Regions from separate parts of the Acidovorax sp. LjRoot194 genome, predicted to be linked through region 1. Evidence: riboswitches for the same ligand, from Rfam matches in the RefSeq annotation. Region 1 holds a riboswitch; the other holds the start of a gene.
What was found. Region 1 has a riboswitch for glycine ahead of gcvT (glycine cleavage system aminomethyltransferase GcvT). Riboswitches for the same ligand answer to the same signal wherever they lie in the genome.
Positions count from the first base shown of each region.

Region 2: another riboswitch for glycine. It lies ahead of ACSQ3N_RS23720 (D-amino acid dehydrogenase); the one in region 1 lies ahead of gcvT (glycine cleavage system aminomethyltransferase GcvT).

Region 1 covers NZ_CAXUQB020000001.1:2,588,513-2,594,113, forward strand. Annotated here, with positions in the region: gene gcvP (aminomethyl-transferring glycine dehydrogenase) at 1-1,336, opposite strand, end outside; gene gcvH (glycine cleavage system protein GcvH) at 1,411-1,785, opposite strand; gene gcvT (glycine cleavage system aminomethyltransferase GcvT) at 1,891-3,033, opposite strand; glycine riboswitch at 3,089-3,224, opposite strand; glycine riboswitch at 3,238-3,328, opposite strand; gene ACSQ3N_RS11620 (TRAP transporter large permease) at 3,370-4,665, opposite strand; gene ACSQ3N_RS11625 (TRAP transporter small permease) at 4,662-5,174, opposite strand; gene ACSQ3N_RS11630 (TRAP transporter substrate-binding protein) at 5,292-5,601, opposite strand, start outside.
Region 2 covers NZ_CAXUQB020000001.1:5,242,546-5,248,146, reverse strand. Annotated here, with positions in the region: gene ACSQ3N_RS23730 (sulfite oxidase) at 1-1,084, shown strand, start outside; gene ACSQ3N_RS23725 (c-type cytochrome) at 1,081-1,497, shown strand; gene ACSQ3N_RS23720 (D-amino acid dehydrogenase) at 1,600-2,916, opposite strand; glycine riboswitch at 3,010-3,130, opposite strand; gene ACSQ3N_RS23715 (CMD domain-containing protein) at 3,320-4,522, opposite strand; gene ACSQ3N_RS23710 (NAD(P)-binding domain-containing protein) at 4,571-5,601, opposite strand, start outside.

The DNA of each region.
Region 1 (5,601 bases):
TCCACAGCAGCTCGATGTCCGCGCGCGTGGTGGTCTCGTCCAGCGAGATGCACAGGTACTCTTCAAAGTAAATGCGCAGGTTGGCGCCCGCCTGGACTGCGCGAGCAGCTATCGATTTGGTAGCATCACCGGTATGCAGGCTCAGCGTGTCGAAGGTGGCTTGGGGGCGTACCGGCGCGCCCAACTGCACCAGGCCCTGGGCCAGGATGGCGGTGTAGCTGGCCACGCGTTGGGCGATGCGTTGCAGGCCTTCGGGGCCGTGGTACACGGCGTACATGCTGGCGATGACGGCGGGCAGCACCTGCGCAGTGCAGATGTTGGACGTGGCTTTCTCGCGGCGGATGTGCTGCTCGCGCGTCTGCAGGGCCAGACGGTAGGCGGGTTTGCCGTGCACGTCCACACTCACTCCCACCAGGCGGCCGGGCAGGCTGCGCTTGAACTCGTCGCGGCAGGCCATGTAGGCAGCGTGCGGGCCGCCCGCGCCCATGGGCATGCCAAAGCGCTGCGTGGTGCCCACCACGATGTCGGCGCCGTATTCGCCGGGCGGCGTGATGAGCGTCAGCGCCAGCAGGTCGGCGGCCACAATGAAGGCGGCCTGCTTGGCGTGGGCTTTTTCCACATCGGCTCGCAGGTCTTCGATGCGGCCGCTGGTGGCGGGGTACTGGGCCAGCACGGCGAAGTAGTCGCCGGCCAGCAGGTCGTTCCATTCCTCGGCTGAGTTGGCCAGGCGCACTTCCAGGCCCAGGGGCTTGGCGCGGGTCTGGATGACTTCGATGGTCTGAGGGTGCGCGTCGCCCGCCACCACGAAGACATTGCTCTTGGATTTGACTGAGCGCCTGGCCAGGGTCATGGCCTCGGCGGCGGCGGTGGCTTCGTCCAGCATGGATGCGTTGGCAATGGGCATGCCGGTCAGGTCGCACACCATGGTCTGGAAGTTGACCAAGGCCTCCATACGGCCTTGCGAGATCTCGGCCTGGTAGGGCGTGTAGGCGGTGTACCAGGCGGGGTTCTCCAGAATGTTGCGCAGGATGACGCCCGGCGTGTGCGTGCCGTAGTAGCCCTGGCCGATGAAGCTGCGCAGGACCTTGTTCTTGCCCGCAATCGCCTTGAGCTCGGCCAGCGCTGCCGCTTCGGTGACGGGCAGGGGCAGGTCCATGGGCGTGGTGCGCGCGATGGAGCGCGGCACGATGCTTTCGATGAGGGCGCTGCGCGAGGCCTCGCCGATCACCGACAGCATGTGGGTTTCATCCGCAGCGTCGATGCCGATGTGGCGGGGCAGGAATTCGGTGGCGTTCTCGAGCGCGGCGAGGGAGGGCAGGGGGGCTTGGGAGGTCATCGGCGGCGGCGGCAAGGGCGGGGACACATGGCCCGGCAGGTGGCTGCCGGGCCGCGAAGGGAGGGGCAGTCCGATCAGGCGTTCTTGGCGAACTCGGCGTAGGCCGGCTCGTCCATGAGCGCGTCGAACTGCGTCATGTCGGTCACGTGGACCTTGAAGAACCAGCCAGCGCCCATCGGGTCGCTGTTGGCCAGGGACGGGTCGGCGCGCAGCGCCTCGTTCACTTCGACGATCTCGCCGGTGACGGGCATGTACACGTCGGCCGCGGCCTTGACGGACTCGACCACGCCGGCCACTTCACCCTGGGTGAAGGTGGTGCCGACGGCGGGCAGGTCCACGAACACCACGTCGCCCAGCGCGTCCTGCGCATGCAGCGTGATGCCGACGGTGGCGGCTTCGTGGTCAGAGATGTCGATCCACTCGTGGTCCTTGGAATACTTGACAGTCATGGGGGCTCCAGAAAAAGGGTTGTCTAAAAAAGTGCCGATGCCAGCTGCCACTGTAGCCGGGCTGGGGCGCAGGCGATGCAATGCGCGGCAAACGAATGCGGTGGTTCAGCCGCGGTAGTAGCGCGCGGGGGTGAAAGGCATGGCACGCACCTCCATCGGCACGGCCTTGCCGCGCACGATGGCGTTCAAGCGCGTGCCGATGGCCGCGAATTCAGGGACGACGTAGCCCATGGCCACGGGCTCGTTCACCGTGGGGCCGAGCAGGCCGCTCGTGACTTCGCCGATCTTCTGGCCGTCGGTACTCTGCAGTTCGGTGTGCTCGCGCACGGGCACGCGTTCCAGCGCCACGAGGCCGACGCGCTTGCGTTGCAGGGTGGCGGGGTTGTCGATCTGCGCGAGGATCTTGTCCGCGCCCGGAAAGCCCCCCGCCCGTGCGCCGCCGGTGCGGCGCACCTTCTGGATGGCCCAGTTCAGGGCCGCTTCGGGCGGGGTGGTGGTGGTGTCGATGTCGTTGCCGTACAGGCACAGGCCCGCTTCCAGGCGCAGCGAGTTGCGCGCGCCCAGGCCGATGGGTTTGACTTCGGGCTGGGCCAGCAGTGCGCGCGCCAGGGTGTCGGCCTGGGCTGCGGGCACCGAGATTTCAAAGCCGTCTTCGCCGGTGTAGCCGCTGCGGGTGACGAAGCAGTCGCAGCCCGCAATGTCGAACGCGCCGCCGGTCATGAACACCAGCTGGTCCACACCCGGCGCCAGGCGGGCGAGGGCGGTGACCGCCTGCGGGCCTTGCAGCGCCAGCAGCGCATGGTCGGGCATGGGCACCACCTGGCAGCGCTGGCCGATGCGGGCCTCTATGTGGGCGATGTCGCCCACCTTGCAGGCGCCGTTGACGATGACGAACAGGGTGGGCTCGCCTTCGACCGTGCCCTGGTTGAAGAACATCAGGTCGTCGATGACCGTGCCCTCATCGGTCAGCAGCAGGCCGTAGCGCTGCTTGCCCACGGGCAGGTCGATCACATCGACCGGCATCAGGGTTTCGAAGGCGGCCGCAGCGTCCGGGCCGACGAGCTTGAGCTGGCCCATGTGGGAGACATCGAACAGCCCCGCTGCGGTGCGGGTGTGCAGGTGCTCGGCCATGAGGCCGGCCGGGTACTGCACGGGCATGGAATAGCCGGCGAACGGCACCATGCGGGCGCCCAGCTCGATGTGCAGTGCGTTCAGGGGCGTGGTGAGCAGGGGAGCGGTGGCTGACATGGCGGGCTTCTCAGGACAAGGCAAATGAAAGCCGCAGCCTGTACCAGGCCACGGTATTTGCCCTGCTGTCCGCTTTACCTGAGAGATTCACCGCAGCGCCCTGGCTGGCCGTGCGGCTTGCTCCTTCGGTGGATGGGTGCCGCGGTGGGTATGGTGTGCCCGGCGGTCCATCTCTCTCCAGCAAGGAAACGCCCGCATCACTGCGGGCGGTTGCCAGTCCTTTTGCCTGAGCGTTCGGGTTGTCCCTGCGCCTTCGGCGGCCCCCGCGAAGGGGGCTCTCTCCTGACGGGCGCCAGTATATCCGCTGGCGCGTGGCACCCCCGCTGGAAAGCCCCGCTACTTGATGAACCCCCACACCTTCGGCAGCCAGGTGGACAGTTGCGGGATGAAGGTCAGCATCACCAGCACCACGCCATGCGCCCACAGGAAGGGCACCAGCTCGCGCACCAGTTGCGACATCGGCACGCGCGAGACGTTGCAGGTGACGAAGAGTAGCCCTCCGACCGGAGGCGTGATCATCCCGAGCGTGAGGTTGTAGATCACGATCATCGCAAAGTGCACCGGGTCCACGCCCAGCTTCACTGCCACGGGCGCGAGGATGGGCGCAAGCACCATCACCCCCGGCAGCGGCTCGATGAAGATGCCGAACAGCAGCAGGAAGATGTTGACGATGATGAGGAACATCCAGGGCGACAGGTTCATGCTGATGAGCCACTCGGCCATCTGCTGCGGAATGCCCTCGATGGTCAAAATCCACGCGAATGCGGCCGACAGCCCGATGATGATCAGCACCGACGCCGACAGCAGGGCCGAGCGCGCGAGGATGTCAGGCAGCGCCTTCCACTGCAGCGTGCGGTAGACGAACTTGCCGCACACCAGCGCGTAGAACACGGCCACGACCGAGGCCTCGGTGGGCGTGAACCAGCCCGCGCGCATGCCGCCCAGGATCACCACGGGCAGCAAGATGGCGGGCAGCGCCTTCCAGGTGGTGGTCAGGATCTCGGCCATGGGCGGCATCTTGCCGTCGCCCTTGTAGTTGCGCTTCTTCGACACATGGAAGTTCACGATGCACATGGCCACCGCGATCAGCAGGCCCGGCAGCAGGCCGGCCACGAACAGCGCACCCACCGACACCGTTTCATCCTGCAGCGCATAGATGATCATGATGATGGACGGCGGAATGATGGGCCCCACGATGGCAGTGGACGCGGTGAGCGCCGCTGCATACGAACGGTCGTAGCCCGCCCTGTCCATCATGCGGATCAGCATCGAGCCCGGGCCGGCCGCATCGGCCAGCGCCGAGCCCGAGATGCCCGAAAAGAACGTCAGCGACACCACGTTGGTGTAGCCCAGCCCGCCACGCTTGTGGCCCACAAACTGGCCTGCGAAGCGCAGCAGTACCTCGGTCAACGACCCGCCGCTCATGAGCTCGGCCGCCAGAATGAAGAACGGTACGGCCATCAGCGGAAAGCTGTCGATGCCGGTGAAGGTCTCCTTGAGCAGCACCATCAGCGGGTAGCTCTCGGCCAGGATCAGCGTGGCCGCGGTGGCCAGGCCCAGGGCAAACGCCACCGGCACGCCGATGGCCAGGAACAGGCAGGCCGAAACGATGAGGATGATGGACGCGCTCATAGGGAGGCACTCGCATTAGCGTCGAAGTGCTCATCGGCCGCGAAGGTGCGGTCGAGCACATAGCCACGCACGACGAACGCAAAGTGCACGATGAGCAACACCCCGCCGATCAGCATGGCGCTGTAGATGTAGGCGAAGGGCACCTGCGTCACGGCCGTCATCTGGAACATGGTGCGCTGCATGTACAGCCAGCCGTACCAGACCATGAAGCCGAAGAAAGCGAACAGCAGCGCGGCCACCACCGCGCGGATGGCAATGCCGCCGGCGCGGGGCAGGGCGTCCTGCAGGTTCTCCACCGCAATGTGGCCGCCGTAGCGCAGCACCGGGCCCGCGCCCAGGAAGGTCAGCCAGATCATCATGTGGCGCGAGACCTCTTCAGCCCACTCCAGCGAGTTGTGGGTTACGTAGCGCATGACCACGTTGGTGAAGATGATGATCGACATGGCCGCCAGCAGCAGGATCAGCGCCCAGCGGTTGGCGGCAAGGAAATAGCGTTCGAAGGCTTTCACGGTGTTGTTCTCGGTTCTGGCTGAAAGCGAAAAAAAACCGTTCGGGCTGAGCTTGTCGAAGCCTTGCGCGGCGCTTCGACAGGCTCAGCGTGAACGGTTGGAGTTTGTCTGCTCGGGTTAACGAACGTCCTGGATCTTCTTGATGTTGTCGGCCCCGAACTCCTTGGCATAGCCCACATACGCCGGCTTGAGCGCTTCGCGGAAGGCTGCGCCGTCCACCGTCTTCGTGACCTTCATGCCTTGCGATTCAAGCAGCGCTATGCCGTTGTTCTCATCGTCGTTGACCTTCTTGCGCTGCGCCACCGAAGCGCTCTTGGCGGCGTCGGTGAAGACCTTCTTGTCGGCATCGTTGAGCTTGTTCCACACCTTGGGCGAGAGCAGCAGAAGCGCGGGCGAGTACACGTGGCCGGTCAGCGACAGGTGCTTT
Region 2 (5,601 bases), 2.7 Mb from region 1:
GCTGCCTGCATACGCGGGGTGGAAGACCTCCGACGCGCTCATCGTGCACAGCAGCAGCACGCTGGAGACCAAGCGCTCCGCGTTCGGCACCAGCGTCATCACGCCATCGAACCAGCTGTACGTGCGCAACAACCTGCCGGCGCCCGACGCAGCCATCCTGAACGACCGCGACGCGTGGACCGTGGCCATCGAGGGCGTGAAGAACCCGCGCAGCCTCACGCTGGCCGAGCTCAAGACTTTGGGTGTGGAAACCGTCGCCACCGTGCTGCAGTGTTCGGGCAACGGGCGCGGCTTCTTCCCCAGCAAGCCCAGCGGCACGCCCTGGGCCGTGGGCGCGGCGGGCTGCGTGGTGTGGAGCGGCGTGCCGCTGCGCAATGTGGTGGCGGCCCTGGGCGGGCTGGCCGATGGCGCGGTGTACCTGACCGGCACGGGCGGCGAGAAGCTGCCTGAGGGCGTGGACCCGCTGTCCGTGCTGGTGGAGCGCTCGGTGCCCGTCAAGGCCACCGACGATGCACTGCTGGCCTGGGAGATGAATGGCGAGCCCATCTCGCTGGCCCACGGCGGCCCGCTGCGGCTGGTGGTGCCGGGCTACCAGGGCGTGAACAACATCAAGTACGTCAAGCGCGTGGCGTTCACCAGCGCGCAGTCGCAGGCACGCATCATGTCGCACGGCTACCGCATGTCGCCCCCCGGCACCAAGGCCGCGCCCGACCAGCCCTCGGTGTGGGAGATGGGTGTGAAGTCCTGGATCAACGGCCCGCTGCCCGAGAAGGGCACGCTCAAGGCCGGCCTGGTGCAGGTGCACGGCGTGGCCTTTGGCGGCACGCAGGCCGTCAAGGGCGTGGAGGTGTCGGTGGACGGCGGCAAGACCTGGCAGGCCGCACGCCTCATCGGCCCCGACCTGGGCAAGTTCGCCTGGCGCCAGTTCGTGCTGCCCGTGCAACTGGGCGCGGGCACCCATGTACTGGCCAGCCGCGCCACCGACATGGCAGGCACGGTGCAGGGTGAGCAGCGTGACGAGAACGTCGGCGGCTACAACAACGCCAGCTGGCGCGACCACGCCGTGACGATCACGGCAGCATGAAAAAGCTCCCCCCTGAGGCGCTGCGCGCCTTCCCCCCTGGAGGGAGACGCCACCGGTGGACTGGCGCAGCCAGATCCACGGCGGCACTGGCTTTGGGGCGCGACCTCGCATTGGCATTGCTGTTGCTGTCGACAGGCACCAGCTGGGCCGCCGATGCCGCCGAGCTGGCGCGCGGCAAAGAGCTGTTCACCAAGATCCAGCCCGCCTGCGCCGTGTGCCACACGCTGCAGGCCGCCGGTGCCGAAGGCCAGGTGGGCCCCGTGCTCGACGAGCTCAAGCCCGATGCGCCGCGCGTGCTGCGGGCATTGAAGGCGGGCATCGGCGTGATGCCGTCGTATGCCGAGCGCATGAGCGAGAAGGACATGAAGGCCGTGGCGAGCTTTGTGGCGCATGCCACCGGGGCTGCCAAGTAGACGAGGTACGGCGGCATTCGGTTGTAGCCCTCAGTGCTTTTTCATGGCCGTACAGGACTGCCGCGCGGCCTCAACGGGCCGCGCGCCGTGGTCATTCTGTGCTCAGGCCGTGGTGCGCGTCGGCAGCAGCGCCGCAGGGCGCGGGCTGCGCTCCAGGCCTTGAAAGTCGAAGTCCACCTGCGGCACCCGCCCACTCACGATGTCGGCCAGCGCCTGGCCTGAGCCGCAGGCGTGCGTCCAGCCCAGCGTGCCGTGGCCGGTGTTGAGAAACAGGTTGGCGAGTTTCGTCTTGCCGATCAGCGGTACGTTGCTCGGCGTGGCGGGGCGCAGGCCGGTCCAGAACTGCGCCTGGCTGGCGTCGCCCGCGCCGGGGAAGAGCTGCTCCACGCGGCGCACGATGGCGTCGCAGCGCACTGGGTTCAGGTGGCGGTCGTAGCCGTTCAATTCCGCCGTGCCTGCGATGCGCAGCCGGTCGCCCTGCGCGCTGGTGTAGCGCGAGAACACGAGCTTGAACTCGTCGTCCGTCAGGCTCACCTGGTGGGCCTTGGCCGCATCCTTCACCGGCATGGTCACCGAATAGCCCTTGGCCGGGTAGATCGGCAGGCGGATGCCCAGCGGCTGCGCCAGCAGCGGGCTGAACGAGCCCATGGCCAGCACAAAGGCATCGCCCTGCACGCGCTCGAAGCGGCCTTCGGGCGTGGTCACCTCCACATGGTCGATGCGCCCCCCGGCCTCGCGCAGCGCGGTGATGTGGTGGCCCAGCCGGAACTGCACGCCCGCCGCCTCGCAGAGGGCGGCCAGCGCGCGCGTGAACTGGTTCGCGTCGCCCGATTCATCCTCGGCGGTGAAGGTGGCGCCCGCGAGCTGTGGGCGGATATGGGCCAGGGCCGGCTCGATGCGCACGGCCTCGTCGGCGCTGATGACCTGGCGCTCGCAGCCCAGGGCGCGCATCTGCTCGGCGGGGGCCAGGGCGCCGTCGAACTCCTTGGCATTGGTATAGAAGTGCAGGATGCCCTGCGTGCGCTGGTCGTACTGGAGTCCGGTGGCCGCGCGCAGCTGCTGCAGCACGCTGCGGCTGTAGGTGCCCAGGCTCACGATCTGCTCGATGTTGTGGCGCGTGCGCGCCGGCGTGCAGTTGCGCAGAAAGGCCAGGCCCCAGAGCCACTGGCGCATGTCGGCGCGCAGGCGGAACAGCAGCGGCGCGTCTTCCTGGCCCAGCCACTGCAGCACCTTGAGCGGTGCGCTCGGGTTGGCCCAGGGCTCGGCGTGGCTCACCGAGATCTGCCCGCCGTTGGCAAAGCTGGTCTCGGCGCCGGGCGCGCCCTGGCGGTCGATGACGGTCACGTCGTGGCCGAGTTGCGAGAGGAAGTAAGCCGAAGTCACGCCGAGCAAGCCGGCGCCAAGAACGATCACGCGCATGGTTCAGAACCTTTTGAAGGTCTACCGCCTGCCAGGCGTGCGCTACCAGCTATGAATTCAATAGCAATGCAGCTGGCGCACGTCTGCCAGGCTGCCGCTCCCCCTGTCCTTGGTACCTGAGAGATTCACCGCCGCGCCCACATGGCGTGCGGTTTGCTCCTTCGGTGCGCCACCACGCCGATAAGGGGTGGGGCGGCTCTCCAGACGGCTTTGATGAATGGGCAGTACGGGACCTGAGCGTGTATGGGAGTTTGCGCCTTCGGTGCAGCAGCGGGTGGTGCCCGCCGTGCTCTCCTGCTGGGCGGATTCTAGGGGCGGCCCCGCGCACATGGCCGGGCCGCGAGCGCTAATGCACCGCAACGTTTGCTGATGCAACGGACCGCTGAAGCCGGCCCGAAGCGGTTCAGGCGCCCTGCGGGAAGACGGCCTCGCCCAGGTTGAGCATGAGGCGGTTGGCCCAGGCGAACAGGGCGCTCGCGTGCAGCGCGTCCAGGATATCCAGGTCCGACAGGCCCGCCGCGCGCAGCGGCTGCAGGTGCTGCGCACTGAAACTGCCGGGGCTGCGCGTCAGCGCCAGCGCGGCCTGCACGATGGCGCGCTCGCGGGCGTTGGTGCCCGCCTGGTCGGGGTCGGCAAAGATCTGCGCCATCACGTCGTTGCGCCGCGCCAGCTGCTCGAAGCGCTGGGCGTGCACCGAGGCGCAGTACACGCAGCCGTTGGCGCGAGACACCGCCGTGCTGGCGACCTCGCGCTCGGCGCGGGAGAGGCCGCCGGGCGCGTACATGATGGCGTTGAAGGCCTGCGAGCGCTCCGACAGCACACGGGCTTGGTGCACCAGCAGCAGGTAAAAATCCGAGCTGCGCGCCTTGGGGTGGCTCAGGTCCAGCACCGCCTGCTGCTCGGGCGTGGCGGTGGCGGGGTCCACCACCTCCAGCCACGAGGCCCAGCCCAGCGTCTCGCTGGTGTAGCCGTTCAGGCGCAGCGGTTCGCCGGGGGCGGGCAGGTTGGCAGGGTGCACGAAGGGCGCGGCCTCGGCGGTGTCCGGTGCGGGCGGCGCATCGCCTTCGCCACCCAGCGCGTCCAGCGCCGCCAAGCCCGCCACCAAGCGCAGCTGGTACGTCACGAAACCGATGAGCTGCGCCAGCAGCACCGTGTCCGCCACCGACAGGCCGGCGGCGGGCAGGGCCAGCAGGGCGGCGCGGTCGCTGCGGTCCGGGTGGGTGGCGAGCGTGCGGGTGAACTGGGCCACCGCCTGCAGGCGCGCATCGGTGGGCGTGCTGCCGGGGTGTTGCAGCAATTCCTGCAGCGGCTGCGAGAGCACGGTATGGGCGGTGCTTTTGAGCACCTGGTCGCGGTAATGCGCTGCCAGCACGGGCATGCCGCTGGCCTCGGCGATATCGCTGGCCACCCACAGGCGCTCGGTGTGGGTCAGCGTGCCGGACAGGTCGGCGCTGAACAGGGCGTCGTAGCAGCCCTGCGTGGCCACGGCCACCTTGTCGCGCGCGTGGCGCGTGGCGAACGCGGGCCGCTCGGGCGTGAGGGCGAGCAGGGTGTCGATGGTGTCTTCGCTGGACGTGGTGGCAGTGGTGTCAGGGATGGTGGTCATGGGGTGTGCAATCCAGAAGAGGAGGCCGCGCGCAGGCGGCCGGGCGCGTCAGGCGCGGTCGGGTTGGGGCAGGGGCTGGGCGTTCGGCGAGACGTGGGGCTGGGTCTGCAGCTGCTCGACGCGCTGCGCCGTATCAGCCGCCGTCCATTCGTCGCCCACCAGTTCGGGCTCGGCATAGGCCTGCAGGTTGGCAAAGTGCTGCTCGACGTCTTCGCGGTAGAACAGGCTGGCCAGCCCTTGGGCCAGCCGCCGCGCGCCATCGCTGATGGCCGGTATGTCGCCCGACACCGTGCCGTGCGACAGCGCTGCGGGGTAGCAAAAGCAGTGGATGCGTTCCAGGCCCGGGCAGCTGCCGGGGGTCTTTGGCTGGAACTCGAACACCGGGCCCAGGTCGGGCGAGTCGGCCAGCTCCTGGTCCTCGTCGCCCGGTGCAGGCTGATACCGTTGGCTCCAGGCGCGCACGTGCGGTGCGATGTGCGCGAACTCGGGCTTTTGCAGCCAGTCGATGGCAAACCCGGTGGAGACGATGAGGAAGTCGAGCACGAAGGTGCCCTTGGGCGTGGCCACGCGCAGGGTGTTGCCCTGCTGCTCCACACGCTCCACCGGGCAGCCCAGGTTGAAATGCGCATTGGGGTGGCGCGACACGCGCAGCGTGCTGCCGTGCGGCGGCGGCACCTGCTGCACGTTGATGTAGTGGCGCAGGCGCCACCGCCATGCATCGGGCAGGTCGTAGTGGCCGTGGGTGAGGCCCGGCACGCCGGAGCCCTTGGACTTGTTGATGCGGGGCAGATCGGCGCGGCGTACCAGCAGGTCCACGCTGGCGGCGCCGCTCTCGAGCGCCGTGGCCGCGCTGTCCATGGCGGATGAACCCGCGCCCACCACACCCACGCGCAGGCCGCGCAGCGTGGCGTAGTCGAGCACGTCCGACGAATGCGCCCAGCGGCTGCGGTCCACGCCCTGCATGAAGGCCGGGATCTGCGGGCCGCCGAGGCCGTCGCGGCCGGTGGCCAGCACCACGCGGCGCACGAGCCATGTGCGGGGGCCGCCGGTGCTTTGCACGTCCACCTCCACCAGCGCAT